Regions from separate parts of the Telluria sp. Soil_C_11 genome, predicted to be linked through region 1. Evidence: predicted binding sites of a transcription regulator. Region 1 holds the regulator's gene; each other region holds the start of a gene.

Region 1 (3,914 bases):
CGTAGTTATACTAGGTGTCGCAGCGGGTGCGCATGGGCCGGCCACACCGGCTCGAAGAAGCGCGCCACCATCTCCGGCGTGACCGCGTCCAGCGTCGGCGGATTCCACTTCGGCGCATTGTCCTTGTCGATCACCAGCGCGCGCACGCCTTCCAGCACTTCGCCGTGTTCGAAGTTGCGGCGCACCAGCGAGCGTTCCATGCGCAGGCAGCCGGCCACGTCCATCGTGGCGCCGCGCACCAGCATCTCGCGCGTCACGCACATCATCAGCGGCGAACGCTGGCGCATGGCCGCCAGGGCCTTCTGCGCGAATGGATGGTCGTCGCCCTCCAGCGAGGCCATCACGGCCTGCACGGACGATGCACCGAAATGCCTGTCGACCAGCGCGCGCCGGGCCTGCAGTTCGCTGGCCCCTGCCTGCGATGCGAACGGCGCCGCGAAGGCGCGGATCGCGGCCGGCAGCTGCGCGCCCGGCGTCGCGGCGATCAGTTCCTGCAGCGCCGGCAGTTGCGCGGCGGGGACGAACACATCGGCCAGGCCGACATACAGCGCATCGGCGGCGCCGATGGTGAGGCCGGTCAGGCCCAGGTACATGCCGAGCGCGCCCGGCGCGTGCGACAGGAAGTGGCTGCCGCCGACGTCCGGGAACAGGCCGATGTTCACCTCGGGCATGGCCATCTTCGTGCGCTCGGTCACGATGCGCAGGCCGCTGCCCGGGCCGCCCTGGGCGATGCCCATGCCGCCGCCCATCACGACGCCATCCATCAAGGAGATGTAGGGCTTCGGATAGAAATGGATCAGGTGGTTCAGTGCGTATTCTTCGGTAAAGAAGTCTTCCAGCAAGGCACTGCCGCCCGTGGGCGTGGCATGCCCGGCCTGGTGGAAAAAGCGGATGTCGCCGCCCGCGCACAGGGCCTTGTCGCTGGTGCTCTTGACAACGACGGCGTCGACGCCCGCATCGTCGCGCCAGGCCAGCAGGGCCTCGGTGAGGGCGCGCACCATCTCCAGCGACAGCGAGTTCAGGGCCTTGGGACGGTCCAGGGTAATGTTGCCGGTGCCGTTCGCCACCCGGGTCTGCACGTATTCGCTCATGTTTTATTGTTTGAAAAGGAAAACGGCATTCTAGCGCGCAAAAAACGAAAAGGGCGCCAATGCGCCCTTTGCCTACCTGTGCTGTGCCGGCGGAATCGTCACGCTGCGGCGGCAGCTTCTTCTCCCCCTTCGTTGGCCATGCGTTTCAGCGGAGTGTTACTGTGATCCTGCAGCATCTGCTTGTACTTCTGGACTTGCCTGTCGAGTCGGTCCATCAGCATGTCGATCGCGGCGTACAGGTCATGCGCGGCGCTCGCGACGTGAACGATCTTCCCGGCAACGCGCAAGTTGATCTCGGCCTTCTGGCGTTTTTCTTTCTCGGTGAGATTGTCTATGCAGAGGATGACGTGGGAGTCGATCACTTGATCGAAATGGCGGGTGATGCGTTCGAGCTTGTTCTGTACGTATTCTCGGATTGCTGGGGTTACATCGAGATGATGTCCGCTGATAGTGAGATTCATACACACTCCTTTGAAGATGCGCCGCCTGTCATGCGCACATCGCGCTTCGGGCAGCGTTGTTGCAAGAGCTTGCTACAGGGATTTGCGAAGGCTGACGGGCGGGATCTTCAGCGCCTCACGGTATTTCGCGACCGTGCGGCGTGCGATAACCATTCCCTGTTCCCCCAGCATCTCCGCGATCTTGCTATCGGATAAAGGGTTCTTGGGGTCTTCTGCTCCTGTGAGTTGTACGATGAGAGCCCGGATCGCGGTCGAGGAGGCCTCTCCCCCTGCCTCGGTCGCGACGTGACTCCCGAAAAAGTACTTCAGCTCAAACATGCCGTGCGGCGTCAGCATGTATTTCTGAGTTGTGACGCGAGAAATTGTGCTCTCGTGTAGACCTAGTGTATCAGCTATCTCACGTAAAACAAGGGGCCGCATGGCAACCGCGCCATGGGAGAAAAAGTTGCGCTGCCGCTCGACAATAGCCTGGGCGACACGCAGGATCGTGTCGAAACGCTGGCGCATGTTCTTGATGAGCCACTTCGCTTCCTGCAGCTGCGCGGCCAGCTGCGACTCCGATTTCCCCTGCTTCATCAGGGCGGCGTACAGGCTGTTCACGCGCAGGCGCGGCATCACGTCCGGATTCAGTTGCACGCTCCAGCCATCCTTCGCGCGGCGCACGATCACGTCCGGCACCACGAAGTCGGAGACGTCGGCAGCGAAGGCCGCGCCCGGATGCGGGTTGCACTGGCGGATCACGGCCTGGGCTTCGCGCAGGTCCTCGTCGTCGCAATCGAGGGCCTTCTTCAGCTTGTTGAATTCGCGCTGCGCGAACCAGGTCAGGTAGCGTTCGACGATGGTCAGCGCCATGCGCCGCGTCACCATCGGCACGCCGGGCATGCGGCGGATCTGCAGCGCCAGGCATTCGGCGGCGCTGCGCGCGCCCACGCCGGGCGGGTCCATGCTCTGCACCAGCGCCAGCGCGGTGCGCAGTTCCTCGAACTCGATCTCCAGTTCGGGCGGCAGGCGCGCGTGCAGTTCGTCCAGCGATTCCTCGAGGTAGCCATTGTCGTCGAGGGTGTCGACGACGATCTCGACCAGTGCGCAGTCACGCGGCGAGATGCAGGTCAGGCGCACCTGTTCCATCAGGTGTTCGCGCAGCGAGACGGGGCTGGCTTCCAGCTGCGGGCGGCCGTCTTCTTCCTCGCCGCCGCTGCCGGAGCGGCCCGGTTCGCCCCAGTCCATCTCCTGCTCGCCGCCGCCGCTGTCGCCGGCGTCGTTGCCTTCCTGGCTGCCCTCGGCTTCGGCGCCGCCACCGCCCTCCTCGCCCTGGCCGGACGCGGGCGGCGCATCGGGCGTGGTCGAGGTCGACGCGCCATTGTTGATCGCGCCGTCGGCCAGCAGGCGCACGGAGCGGTCGAGCGGATCGTCGAGGCGTTCGAGCAGCGGGTTGTCGCTCAGGACCTGTTCGATCTCCTGGTGCAGCTCGAGAGTGGACAGCTGCAGCAGCCGGATCGACTGCTGGAGTTGCGGCGTCAGCGCAAGGTGCTGTGATGTCTTGAGTTGCAGCGTCTGTTTCATGGACTACATCCGGAAGTGTTCACCCAGGTAGACGCGGCGGACCGATTCGTTGGCGATGATATCGTCGGGACGACCGGATGCCAGTACCGCGCCCTGGTTGATGATGTAGGCGCGGTCGCAGATGCCGAGCGTCTCGCGTACGTTATGGTCGGTGATCAGCACGCCGATGCCGCGCTCCTTCAGGAAGCGCACGATGCGTTGGATCTCGATTACCGCGATCGGATCCACGCCGGCGAACGGCTCGTCCAGCAGCACGAAGCGCGGATCGGTCGCCAGCGCGCGCGCGATCTCGACGCGGCGCCGCTCGCCGCCCGACAGCGACAGCGCCGGGTTCTCGCGCAGCTTCTCGATCTGCAGTTCGGCCAGCAGCTCGTCGAGGCGTTCCTCGATGCGCGCCTTGCCCAGCGGCTTGCCGTTCTCGCGCTGCAGTTCCAGCACGGCGCGGATGTTCTCCTCCACCGTCAGCTTGCGGAACACCGAGGCTTCCTGCGGCAGGTAGGACAGGCCGAGCATGGCGCGGCGGTGGATCGGCAGGCTCGTGATGTCGGTGCCGTTGATCACGATGGAACCGGCGTCGGCCGGCACCAGGCCGACGATCATGTAGAACGAGGTGGTCTTGCCGGCGCCGTTCGGACCGAGCAGGCCGACCACCTCGCCGCAGGCGACCTGCAGCGAGACGTCGCGCACCACCAGGCGCTTGCCGTAGCTCTTCTGCAGTCCCTTGACGACCAGGGTGCTGCCGCCAGCGTGGGCGGCGGCGTCTGCGTCTGCGTCTGCGTGGACATCGATCATTGCTTGG
Region 2 (3,914 bases), 170 kb from region 1:
GTCCCCCTGTCATCGTGGCGAGCGGGACGCGTGGGGATGCCGGAGCCCCGGCAGCGATCGCACGGTCCCCCTGGTATTCATCCTACTCCGAATTTGGCCCTGTGTAAGGTGGCTTTACGGCCATGCGCTGGCCTGGCGGGTCTCTACTGCGCGGTGGCTTCCAGTATAGTGTCTGCATCCCTGAACATTGATGCTCCGTGGCAGCAAGGTGAAGAACCCATGAAGACAATCGATCGCGACGCTACCCGGCAGGCGCTGCCGTTCGACGCACTGATCGAGGCGATCGCCCGCATGTTCGCGCGCGGATGCCAGGTGCCGCCGCGCCATGTGCATACGGTCAGCGATGGCAAGGGCGAAGGAGGGACCGTCCTGATCATGCCGGCGTGGCATGGCGATTACATGGGCATCAAGACCGTCAACATCTTTCCCGGCAACGCGGCGCACGGCCAGCCCGGCCTGTATTCCACGTATATCCTCTACAGCGCCGCGACGGGCGAGCCGCTGGCGCAGATGGACGGCAACGAGATCACGTCGCGCCGCACCGCCGCCGCCTCCGCGCTGGCGGCGAGCCACCTGGCGCGGCGCGACGCGCGGCGGCTCGTCGTGGCCGGCTCCGGGCGCGTCGCCAGCCTGGTCCCGGAGGCCTACCGGACCGTGCTGCCGATCGACGATGTCACGATCTGGAGCCGCAACCCCGGGGCGGCGCAGCGCCTGGCCGGCGGGTTGCACCTGGCGGGATGCGCCGTACGGTCCAGCACCGACCTCGAACAGGCGGTGCGCAGGGCCGACATCGTGTCCTGTGCAACCCTGGCGACAGCCCCCATCGTCCATGGCGAATGGCTCGCTCCCGGCAGCCACCTCGACCTGATCGGCGGCTTCACGCCGGCGATGCGGGAAGCGGACGATGCCTGCTTTACCGGCAGCAGCCTGTATGTCGATACGGTGGAAGCCCTGCAGAAATCGGGCGACCTGCTGGGACCGATGTCGCGCGGCGTGTTCGGCCCGGAAGATATCGCCGGGACCCTGGAAACGCTCTGCCGTACGCAGGCCGGCGGAAGGGGAGGGGCGCAGGCGCGGACCGTCTTCAAGTCGGTCGGCACGGCGCTGGAGGATCTGGCGGCGGCGATCCTGGTGTACGAAGGATCGCTTGGCTGCCCGGGAATGCGGCCTGGTTCAGTTGACGCCGTCCAGCCTTGACCGGACGGCATCGACCCGAAGGCGGCGCTGCTGCCTGAAGCCGCCATTCACCGCTTTACGAGTCCGTCTTGCGGCCGCGCCGGGACGCCAGCAGGCCCGCGCCGCCGGCGACCATCAGGAGCCAGGTGGCCGGCAGCGGCACGCCGGTCGGCGGCGGATTGCCCTCGACCGCCGTGCTCTCCACGCCGACGGTGAAGCCGTTCCAGTACTCGCTGGTCATGCTGCGCCAGGTCAGCGTGTCGAACGACCCGGTGAAGCGGATCGCGCCATGCGGTTCGCCGGTGCCGATCAGCCGGTATTCGATGTTGCCGCCGCCGAGATCGACCACCTGCTTGGACACGCTGCCGCAGCCCCAGTAGCCGCAGCTGTTGTTGCCGGGCGCGGCGGCGCCAAGGCCCGCACCGAAACTGAGGATGTCGAAGTCCTGGTTCAGGAAGGCGTAGCCGTTGCCGTTCAGGCTGACGAACGCGAATACCGGGTTGACCACCGTCTGCGAGAACGTCAGCGTCTGGTTGCCGGCGTACTGCAAGGCGATGATGTCGGTGCCGGTAGGCGGGTTGTCGACCTGGCCGCTGGTGTAAGGCGAGTTCGTCACCGGACTACGCGGCGTCCAGTAGTCGATGCCGCCACTGGGCTGGTAAAAGCCGACGCCCGCGGCATTGGTGTAAGTGACGTTGACGGTCTGCGTCTGGGTGGTGATGGTGCCGTGGCCGGTGAACCCCGGTCCGGGGTCGGTGTCGGAGCCGGTCCAGTCGGTCCAGTAGACGGGATTGGCGCTCGCCGCGGTGCCGGCAAGCATCAAGGCTAAAGCAGGGATGGCACGAAACAGCGTTGCGGTAAGACATTGCGTGGTCATGAGTTCCCCCTTGGTTGTTGTCGACCGCCTGGGTGGCAGTCGGTAGGCCGGTGCTAGCAACCTTTGTGCCAAAAAAATAAGCAGTTGATTTTTAAGGAATTGATGAGCTGGCGAACAGGGGGGCGTCAGTTTTCTCGACAGTGGCGGGTAGCTGGAAAGCAAAAACGCCACCCGAAGGTGGCGTTTTTGCTTTGAAACTTTGGTGGCCCGGGGCGGAATCGAACCACCGACACAAGGATTTTCAATCCTCTGCTCTACCAACTGAGCTACCAGGCCAAGGCGGCGAATTATAGCACGTCGCCGTACCTCTTCAATAGTCTCACGAACGCGACGCCTGCCGCTCGGCATGCTGCCGGTCCAGCGCCAGGCGCAGGTCCTTGCGGCCCTTGGCTTCCTCGAAGCGGCGCAATTCGTCCGGCGTGGACGGTTGCAGTGGCGGCACCGGCACCGGTTTCTTGTCGTCGCCGACCGCCACCATGGTAAAGAAGCAACTGTTCACGTGGCGGACTTCCTGGGTGCGGATGCTTTCGGCCAGCACCTTGATGCCGATCTCCATCGAGCTGCGCCCGGTGTAGTTGACGGCCGCCAGGAAGGTCACCAGTTCGCCCACGTGGATCGGCTGGCGGAAGGTGACCTGGTCGACGCTCATCGTCACCACGTAGGCGCCGGCGTAGCGGCTGGCGCAGGCGTAGGCGACCTGGTCGAGCAGCTTGAGGATGTGGCCGCCGTGGACGTTGCCCGAAAAATTGGCGGTGTCCGGGGTCATCAGCACCGTCATGCTGAGTTGATGGTTGGGGAGATTCATCAACGCGTCCCCACCATGCCGCGCACCGAGGCATTCAGTTTTACCGGATCGTAGCCCACGCCATCCTTGAACACGATCTCCACGTTCTCGATGTCCTGGATGCGGCGGGACGGGTCGCCGTTGACGACGACCAGGTCGGCGTTCTTGCCGGCTTCGACGGTGCCGATGCGGTCCAGCTTGCCGAGGTAGCGCGCGCCGTTCGCGGTCGCGACCTGGATCGCTTCCACGGGGCTGAAGCCCGCTTCGACCAGCAGCTCGACTTCACGGTGGTCGCCGAAGCCGGGCAGCACGCCGCCGTTGCCGGTGGGGTCGGGGCCGGCCAGCAGCATGCCGCCGGCGCGCACGAAGGCCAGCTCGAACGCCATCTCCTTCTTCAGCGCCGCCTCCAGCTTGGCCGCGCGCGCCGGTGACGAGGCGGCCGCGGCGCGGGCCGCCAGGTGGCTGCGCAGCGATTCGGCCGACATCATCGCCTGCTGCTTGCGCGAGAGCACCGGCCGCGTGGCGACGAAGGATTCGAACACCGGCAGGGTCGAGGTGATCGCCACCTTGCGCGCCACCAGTTCGCGGATCAGCTCCTGTACCTGCGGGCTCGACACCTCCAGCTTTTCCCACGAAGCCGAGACCTCGGCGCCGGATGGGCACACGTCCTTCTTGCGGTTGGGGACGAATTCCGTGTCGGTGAAGATGGGGCCGTGCTCGAGATTGTCGATGCCGATGTTCGCCGCCTGCCGGTAGTCGACCGAGCACAGGTGCCCGGTCAGCTTCGTGCCGTGCTTGTGCGCCTCGTCGACGGCGGCGGCCAGCACGTCGGCCGGGATGTTCATGTAGGCCTTGAACGAGGTCGCGCCTTCGCCGGCCCAGAAGGCCACCGTGCGGCGCGCCTGCGCGATTTCGTCCATCGCCGTCATCTGCGGGAAGTTGCTGGCCTTGCCTTCGAGGTAGGGGCCGGTCACGTCGATGTGCGGACCGGGGATCTTGCCGGCGTCGACCAGGCGGCGGATGTTCAGGTCGGTATACGGTTCGATGCTGCCGGTGGTGCGCATCGTGGTCACGCCG
Region 3 (3,914 bases), on a different contig from region 1:
GCATCGGCAGGAATCTGTTCCGATGCCGCCAGGATGCCCAGCGCGATCGGCAGGTCGAAACGGCCGGATTCCTTCGGCAGGTCGGCCGGGGCCAGGTTGATGGTGATGCGCCGGTTCGGCAGTTCGAAGCCGGAATTCTGCAGCGCGGCGCGGACCCGGTCCTTCGATTCGCGCACTTCGGCATCCGGCAGGCCGACGATGGCGAGGCCGGGCAAACCGTTCGCCAGGTGCACTTCGACGCTGACGGACGGCGCGTCCATGCCGGCCAGTGCCCGGCTGCGCAGTACTGCAAGACTCATGGTGATCCTGTCGGGATGAAGACTTGCAGATGGTGAGCGCTGGGCGGCCTGCGATTGTTGAGAGCGGCCAAATGTGTATAGTGCCGGGATGCCGAAACTATTGCTCACCTGCGCCGTGCTGGCGCTGCTGTTCTGCCTGCTGTGCGGGCCGGTGCTGTATGTGGCGCTCCGGTTCAGGCGGGGAGGGGATGTCGCGGCCTTGCGGCCGCTGCGGCATGTGTGGCTGGCGCAGCTGGCGCTGGCCGCCGTGCTCATCTTCGTGGCCGACGGCATCGGCCTGCGCAATCCGCTTGGCGTCATGCTGGCGGTTATCCTGGCCGTCAGCCTGGGCGGCGCGGCGCTGTTCGGCGTGTGGCGCCTGGCGGTGCGTTAAACCTTCTGTTCCGCCGCCAGCTTCGCTTCCAGTTCCGCCACGCGCAGTTCCAGCGCCTCGAGCTTGGCGCGGGTCTTGGCCAGTACCTGGGCCTGGATGTCGAACTCTTCGCGCGTCACCAGGTCGAGCTTCGAGAAGCCCTGGGTCATCATGGCCTTGACGTTGCGTTCGATGTCCTTGGCCGGCGAATTCTCGATCGCCTGGTTGATCCTGCCCTGCAGGTCGTTGAAGAAGCTGTTCATATCCATTTCTGTCCATAGTGACGACGCGGCGCATGGCGCACTTTTTTCGTGCGCGCCTCGCTCATTTAGTGCGTGCACCCGTGTGGCGCACGCCCGCGCAGCGTCGTTTGCATTTTTTGAATCCCAGAGTGGGGGCAGGCACCGGAAATACAAGGCCAGCCGCGCCGATCAGGGGTGGCACGCATCCTGCTAAAGCAACCATACAACATAAAGAATCAGGACGCGAAGTCCGGATTGTAAACCCATCAGGTCCAAAGTTCATTGATGAAGGGAGTGTCGTATGAAGCGTCGAAGCAGCAAGTGGCCGCACGTCGTCGTGCTGGCAGCAGGTTTGTGGAGTCTGACTACCGGACTGGCCGCCGCGCAGGAGCAGGAGCAGAAGCCCGAACATGAGGTGAGCTTCAACGCGGCGCTGACCAGCGATTACCGTTACCGCGGCCTGTCGCAAAGCCGTCTCGACCCGGCCCTGCAGGGCGGCGCCGACTATGTGCACAACCCGACCGGACTGTACGTGGGCACCTGGCTGTCCACCATCAAGTGGACCAAGGACCTGGGCGGCAGCGGCAACGTCGAATGGGATATCTACGGCGGCAAGCGCGGCAACCTGAGCGCGGATATTACCTATGACGTCGGCGGGCTGTACTACTTCTACCCGGACAACGGCCTGCACCCGAACGCCAACACCTTCGAGCTGTACGGCCAGCTGGGCTACGGACCGGCCTACGTCAAGTACTCGCACTCGCTCACCAACCTGTTCGGCACCGCCGACAGCAAGGGCAGCGGCTACATCGACGTCGGCGCCAACGTCGATGTCGGCAACGGGTTCACGCTGAACCTGCATGCAGGCCACCAGAACGTGCGCCACAACGGCGCCTTTTCCTACACCGACTACAAGGTCGGTGTGACCAAGGACCTCGGCGTCTGCTCGCTGTCGCTGGCGTATGTGAAAGCGAATACCAGCGGCTACCTGAGCCCGTCCGGAGAAAACCTCGGGAAGTCTGCGGCCCTGCTTTCTGTTTCAAAAACTTTCTGAAGAGGCAATCGCATGAAAATGATCACCGCCATTATCAAACCCTTCAAGCTCGACGAGGTCCGCGAGGCCCTTTCCGAGATCAATGTCCAGGGTATTACGGTGACCGAAGTGAAGGGGTTCGGCCGCCAGAAAGGCCATACCGAACTCTACCGCGGCGCCGAATACGTGGTCGATTTCCTGCCGAAGACCAAGATCGAGGCGGCGGTCGACGACGCCATCGTCGACCAGGTGATCGACACCATCCAGAGCGCGGCACGCACCGGCAAGATCGGTGACGGCAAAATTTTCGTCTCCAGTCTGGAGCAGGTAATCCGTATTCGTACCGGCGAAACCGGCAACGATGCGCTGTAAGGGGGAACCGATGATTCGCACAATCACAAAACTGATCGCAGGCTTCACGGTGGCGATGGCGCTGGGCAGTTCGCTGCCGGCCATGGCGCAAGATACCGCCAAGCCTGCCGCACCGGTCGCCGCCGCAGCCGCCTCCGCGCCTGCAGCCACCACGCCTGCTGTTGCTCCTGCTGCCGCTCCTGCCGTGGCAGCGGCCGCGCCGGCCGAAGCCGCACCGGCCGCCGCACCGACCCCGCAAAAAGGCGACACCGCCTGGATGTTCGTCGCCACCCTGCTGGTGATCATGATGACGATCCCCGGCCTGGCCCTGTTCTACGGCGGCCTGGTGCGCTCGAAGAACATGCTGTCGGTGCTGCTGCAGGTCTTCATGATCTTCGCGGTGGTCATCGTGCTGTGGTGCATCTACGGCTATTCGGTGGCGTTCACGGAAAAGACCGCCTTCTTCGGCGGCTTCGACCGCGCCTTCCTGAACGGCATCTGGGATCCGGTCAAGGCCACGTTCTCGACCGCCGCCACCTTCAGCAAGGGCGTGGTGATTCCCGAGTTCATCTACGTCGCCTTCCAGGGCACCTTCGCCGCCATCACCTGCGCCCTGATCGTCGGCGCCTTCGCCGAGCGCGTCCGCTTTGCCGCGGTGCTGGCCTTCGTGGTGCTGTGGTTCACCTTCGGCTACCTGCCGGTGGCCCACATGGTCTGGTTCTGGACCGGCCCGGATGCGATCAAGGATGCGGCCACCCTGGCGACCGAATCCGCGAAAGCCGGCTGGCTGTGGCAGAAGGGTGCGCTCGACTTCGCGGGCGGCACCGTGGTGCACATCAATGCCGCCGTCGCCGGCCTGGTCGGCGCCATCATGATCGGCAAGCGCATCGGCTACGGCCGCGAACACATGGCGCCGCACTCGCTGACCATGACCATGATCGGCGCCTCGCTGCTGTGGGTGGGCTGGTTCGGCTTCAACGCCGGCTCGGCGCTGGAAGCGGGCGACGTCGCCGCGCTGGCCTTCATCAACACCCTGCTGGCAACCGCCGCGGCCGCCGTGTCGTGGGTGTTCGGCGAATGGATCACCAAGGGCAAGCCGTCGATGCTGGGCGGCGCCTCGGGCGCGGTGGCCGGCCTGGTCGCCATCACCCCGGCCTGCGGCTTCGTCGGCCCGATGGGCGGCCTGGTCATCGGCCTGGTGGCCGGCGTGGTCTGCCTGTGGGGCGTGAACGGCCTGAAGCGCATGATCGGCGCCGACGACTCGCTGGACGTGTTCGGCGTGCACGGCGTGGGCGGCATCCTGGGCGCGCTGCTGACCGGCGTGTTCGCGGCGCCGCAGCTGGGCGGGCAGGGCCTGTTCGACTACACCACCAACAAGATGTCGGCCGACCCGTACTCGATCGCCAGCCAGGTGCTGATCCAGGCCGAAGCCGTCGGCACCACCATCCTGTGGTCGGCCGTGGTGTCCCTGATCGCGTATAAACTGGTCGACATCGTGATCGGCCTGCGCGTGCCGGAAGAGCAGGAGCGCGAAGGCCTGGACATCACCAGCCACGGCGAATCGGCGTATCATTCCTGATCGCCTGTCCTGGCTGTCGGCAAAGCGCCCTCCGGGGCGCTTTTTTGCTTTTAAGATA
Region 4 (3,914 bases), on a different contig from region 1:
GCCTGTACCATGAGTTCATATCGCGGTACAGATCGTAAGGATTCGGCTGCGATTCATTCGGCAAATGCAAGCAATCGTTCGCGGTTCCCTGCCGTTGGCCGCCAGTCGGACTCGTCATTACTCTGACATGCAGCCAAAGCTTCGGATGAAGCTGATTGGGCAGCAATTCCAGAGCACCGGGCGCAACCGACAGGACGGGCGTCGTATCTTCAGGCCGCCTGCCGGCAATGTCGGCGAATTTGCCAGCCTTGTAATTGTCGATCCCATCGTTGCCCGGGTTCTCGCATTCCGTCCCGCACGCCAGGCGGCGGTAGGCCAGCGGCGCGCCCAGTGCCGGCATGACGCCGTGGATAACGCCCGCAATCCTGTCGGGAATGCGCTTCGCGCAGGCGCGCGCGACCAGGCCGCCCATGGAATGGGTGACGAGAATCACCTTGTCGCATTCGTGCCTGCGTGTCTTCCACCACTTGAGGATGTCGTCGATGCGCCGTTCCAGGCGCTTGGCCGACTCACCGCAGGATTGAAGCCAGTTATAGCCGCAGGCGTAGATGGGATACTGGTACTCGGCATATTTTTCCAATTCGCTTTCCGTCAGCGGCGCCACCGAGCGCACGCCCCAGCGCTGGAGCGGATCGCTCTGCATTGCCTGCATGACTTCTTTCCAGCGAGCGCGTAGTTGGCGCCTGTTGAGCATGTCGAACTGGAACGTCATTTCCAGATGGCTCTGCAGTTCGAACAATAATGTTCCATACGAACCATTGAAGATTTCGCCCCAGCCGCGCTCGCGCATGACGCTACGCTCCAGATGGCAATTGGCAATATCCAATTCACCCGTGTCGTCGACTTCCACATAGTCGGGATGAAGGATGAGCTGGCGCTCCCTCGGGCTGCGCTTTTTCCAATTGCCTGCATAAACGAGGGCCGCCGCATCGCTGTTCGGCGGCCGCCAGGCCGGCTCGCCAGGCTTTAAGGGATAGCCTGGCGGTAACGGACTATCTCGCCTGACACGCAGATTCGTTCCCATGGTTCCCGGAATAAATATGACAGGAACAACTTTGTTAGAACCTTTGTACACCAGGCCCCGCGTCTTGAAACTGGTCGGCGTCAGAACAGTACGCACATGGAGGCTGCCGTCTTCATTGATGACGGGATCTTTTAAACGCCGCAATGGATCTGCCATGTCTGCCTTTCCCGGTAAAAAACTGAGAAAGACAGACGCGTGGCCAACCCATTAGGTTCCGGGCAACTTAAAGCGCACGATAGATCGTGGGCAAAGGATGACTTACGCAATGTGCAGTGCACAAAGTTATTGCGTCACATAATCTTTTTAAAAGAAACGTTGTGGGGAAGAACAGAAAAGAGATGTACCGAATGGCAGTGGGTTGCGCAGGAAGCGCAGCCGGAAGGAATATATTTGACGGAGGATCCATACCCAGGTGAACCGGAAGAGCATGAAACGTGGGCTTGTCGAGACGGACAAACCCACGCATTCGGCTGCGCCAAGCCTTCCGGCGCTTATCCAGGTGTTTTACTTGTGGTACTTCCGGCGCATGCCCTGGATCCCGAGCAGGCCGAGGCCCAGCAGGGCTAGCGTTCCGGGCTCCGGTACGGGGTTGTATCCGCCCACCCCGCTGATCCGGAACTGGCGTCCATCGTCGATGTCGATGGCCCTCAGATCGTCACCAGTCGTCCTGCTGTCGATGATCACCTTGCTAATCGTGGTTCCGCTATCGGCAAGGATCGTCAGGAAGTTTTGTCCATTGTTAACGTCGAAGTTGAAAGTCTCAGTACCGGCGTTCGTGATTACCGAGATGAGTGCCGTACCAGTTAACTTGTTCGGCGTGTTGAGATTGAAAATGAGGTCACCAAACGTGGTATTCGGCTCCTGAAGATAGACCTCGAGGTAGCGGAACGCGCCGTCTACGGCCTCGACCCGGGCTTGACCGCTGGCCGGCGTAATGAGGTTTTCATTCGACGTGAACGCAACCACGGTGCTGGTCTGATTGGTCCGGCCTGTCACCGTCAAGGCAGGTCCTGCCGTGCTGCCGGCGCCATTGAAGACAATGTTTTGTTCGTCCGGTTGTGGGTTGTTTCCTTCGATAAAGACCACCCCTGCGCTAGCGGGAGCGCTCAGCACGAACATTGTCGCTAATAGCGATCCTGCTACTGCAATCTTCTTTTTCATCTTTAACTCCTCGGAAAGTTTTGGAAACTGTAAGAGAACTAGAAACATGTAGCTCTTGTGCTGATCGCGTCTTGTGACTCTAAGGATTAAAGATTCTTAACCTTGATTATCAAGAAGGAGTCAACATAGCCCGCGACGAGGAGTATGCAAACAGCATGCCAAATCGATATCCCATTGAATTTCCAAGGATTTGTGGCGAAGTATCGTCTTCGTGTGACTTTTTGTAAGCCGTCTCGACAGACTGTTAGGTTGAGGAAAGAAAATAGAATTGGAACAGTAATCAGGAAAAACTTTAGCGAAAAATCGGATAACGGTATGAAACCTTACCGGCTAAAAGATAACAGGCAAATAAACTCGCCCCTGAAGCAGGCTGAGTAAGTGTAAAAATTCTCGACAAAGCACCTGGGTGACTGGCTGGTGAATGTGACTGGAAGGAACGCCAGGAAGAAGAAGGCGGCGCAGGACACGCCGCCTGGAGGGAAGAAAACGCTCAGGCAGTCGGCGGCACGTAACCGGCGGCCTCGTCGGCGCCTTCGCCGAAGAAATGGCGCTCCATCTGCGTCGCCAGGTATTTGCGGGCGCGGGCGTCGGCCATGTTCAGGCGGTTTTCGTTGATCAGCATGGTCTGGTGCTTCAGCCAGCCCTGCCACGCTTCCTTGGACACGCTTTCATAGATCCGCTTGCCCAGTTCGCCCGGGTAGGGCGGGAAGTCCAGGCCTTCGGCTTCCTTGTTCAGTTTGATGCAGTGGACGGTGCGCGCCATGTTGTTGCTCCTGAATGATCTTCGAAAAGCGTCAATTATAAAGTCTTGATGAAAATCTGCGACCGGCGCTGCCAGTTATACATGTGGGCGCGGTCCTTCGGCAGGTCGTCCACGGTGGCGGGCACGAAGCCGCGTTTCTTGAACCAGTGCGCGGTGCGGGTGGTCAGCACGAACAGCTTGGTCAGGCCGGCGGCGCGGGCGCGGTTTTCGATGTTCTTCAGGATGCGTTCGCCGTCGCCCTGGGTCTGGGCGTCCGGGCTCACCGTCAGGCAGGCCATCTCGCCCATTTTTTCGCCCGGGAAGGGGTACAGGGCCGCGCAGCCGAAGATCACGCCGTCGTGTTCGATCACGGAGAAATGGTCGATCTCGCGTTCGATCAGCTCGCGCGGGCGCTTGACCAGGGTGCCGTCGGCTTCCAGCGGCTCGATGAGCTTGATAATTCCGCCGACGTCCTCAATTGTGGCTTGTCGCAGGCTTTCCAGGTTCTCGTGGCTGATCATGGTGCCCACGCCGTCGTGGGTGAACAGCTCGAGCAGGGCCGAGCCGTCCAGCTGGAAAGGCACGATGTGGGAACGGTCGACGCCGCTGTTGCAGGCCTTGATGGCGTGCTGCAGGTAGAACGAGGCGTCGGACGGCAGGAAGCCCGCCTGCAGCACGGCTTCGGCCTGGTGCGAGGAGAGTTCGCGGATCTCGGCGCCGGCGGCATCCGTCATCATCGGGGTCTCGGTGATGAAGATGAGCTTTTCGGCATGCAGGGCGATCGCGGCCTGCGACGCCACGTCTTCCATGGTCAGGTTGAACACTTCGCCGGTCGGCGAGAAGCCGAGCGGGGACAGCAGCACGATATTGTCTTCGGTCTGCAGGATCGGGTGGATCTTCTCGGCCGCGATCTTGCGCGTGACGCCGGTCAGTTCGAAGTCGATGCCGTCGATGACGCCGAGCGGGCGCGCGGTGACGAAGTTGCCC

The links. The regulator sigma-54, encoded in region 1, starts transcription at its own class of promoters, with help from an activator protein. The targets are predictions, from matches to a motif close to TGGCANGNAANCTGCTTT.
Region 2: AC3A6M_RS11945 (PEP-CTERM sorting domain-containing protein) is a predicted target of sigma-54. The motif match lies at 2,107-2,124, and genes of this name have one in related genera.
Region 3: AC3A6M_RS07910 (TorF family putative porin) is a predicted target of sigma-54. The motif match lies at 1,090-1,107, and genes of this name have one in related genera.
Region 4: AC3A6M_RS22130 (PEP-CTERM sorting domain-containing protein) is a predicted target of sigma-54. The motif match lies at 2,329-2,346, and genes of this name have one in related genera.

What each region holds. Positions count from the first base shown of each region.
Region 1 is NZ_JBDGIN010000006.1:206,190-210,103, forward strand. It holds gene AC3A6M_RS12660 (enoyl-CoA hydratase/isomerase family protein) at 6-1,091, opposite strand; gene hpf (ribosome hibernation-promoting factor, HPF/YfiA family) at 1,190-1,552, opposite strand; gene AC3A6M_RS12670 (RNA polymerase factor sigma-54) at 1,625-3,115, opposite strand; gene lptB (LPS export ABC transporter ATP-binding protein) at 3,119-3,907, opposite strand; gene lptA (lipopolysaccharide transport periplasmic protein LptA) at 3,904-3,914, opposite strand, start outside.
Region 2 is NZ_JBDGIN010000006.1:41,083-44,996, reverse strand. It holds gene lhpI (bifunctional Delta(1)-pyrroline-2-carboxylate/Delta(1)-piperideine-2-carboxylate reductase) at 220-1,197, shown strand; gene AC3A6M_RS11945 (PEP-CTERM sorting domain-containing protein) at 1,253-1,996, opposite strand; tRNA gene AC3A6M_RS11940 (tRNA-Phe) at 2,254-2,329, opposite strand; gene AC3A6M_RS11935 (acyl-CoA thioesterase) at 2,373-2,858, opposite strand; gene AC3A6M_RS11930 (amidohydrolase family protein) at 2,858-3,914, opposite strand, start outside.
Region 3 is NZ_JBDGIN010000003.1:503,826-507,739, reverse strand. It holds gene AC3A6M_RS07925 (YifB family Mg chelatase-like AAA ATPase) at 1-299, opposite strand, end outside; gene AC3A6M_RS07920 (hypothetical protein) at 388-672, shown strand; gene AC3A6M_RS07915 (accessory factor UbiK family protein) at 669-920, opposite strand; gene AC3A6M_RS07910 (TorF family putative porin) at 1,195-1,947, shown strand; gene AC3A6M_RS07905 (P-II family nitrogen regulator) at 1,960-2,298, shown strand; gene AC3A6M_RS07900 (ammonium transporter) at 2,309-3,856, shown strand.
Region 4 is NZ_JBDGIN010000020.1:50,320-54,233, reverse strand. It holds gene AC3A6M_RS22135 (lipase family alpha/beta hydrolase) at 1-1,180, opposite strand, end outside; gene AC3A6M_RS22130 (PEP-CTERM sorting domain-containing protein) at 1,529-2,185, opposite strand; gene AC3A6M_RS22125 (oxidative damage protection protein) at 2,676-2,948, opposite strand; gene argA (amino-acid N-acetyltransferase) at 2,984-3,914, opposite strand, start outside.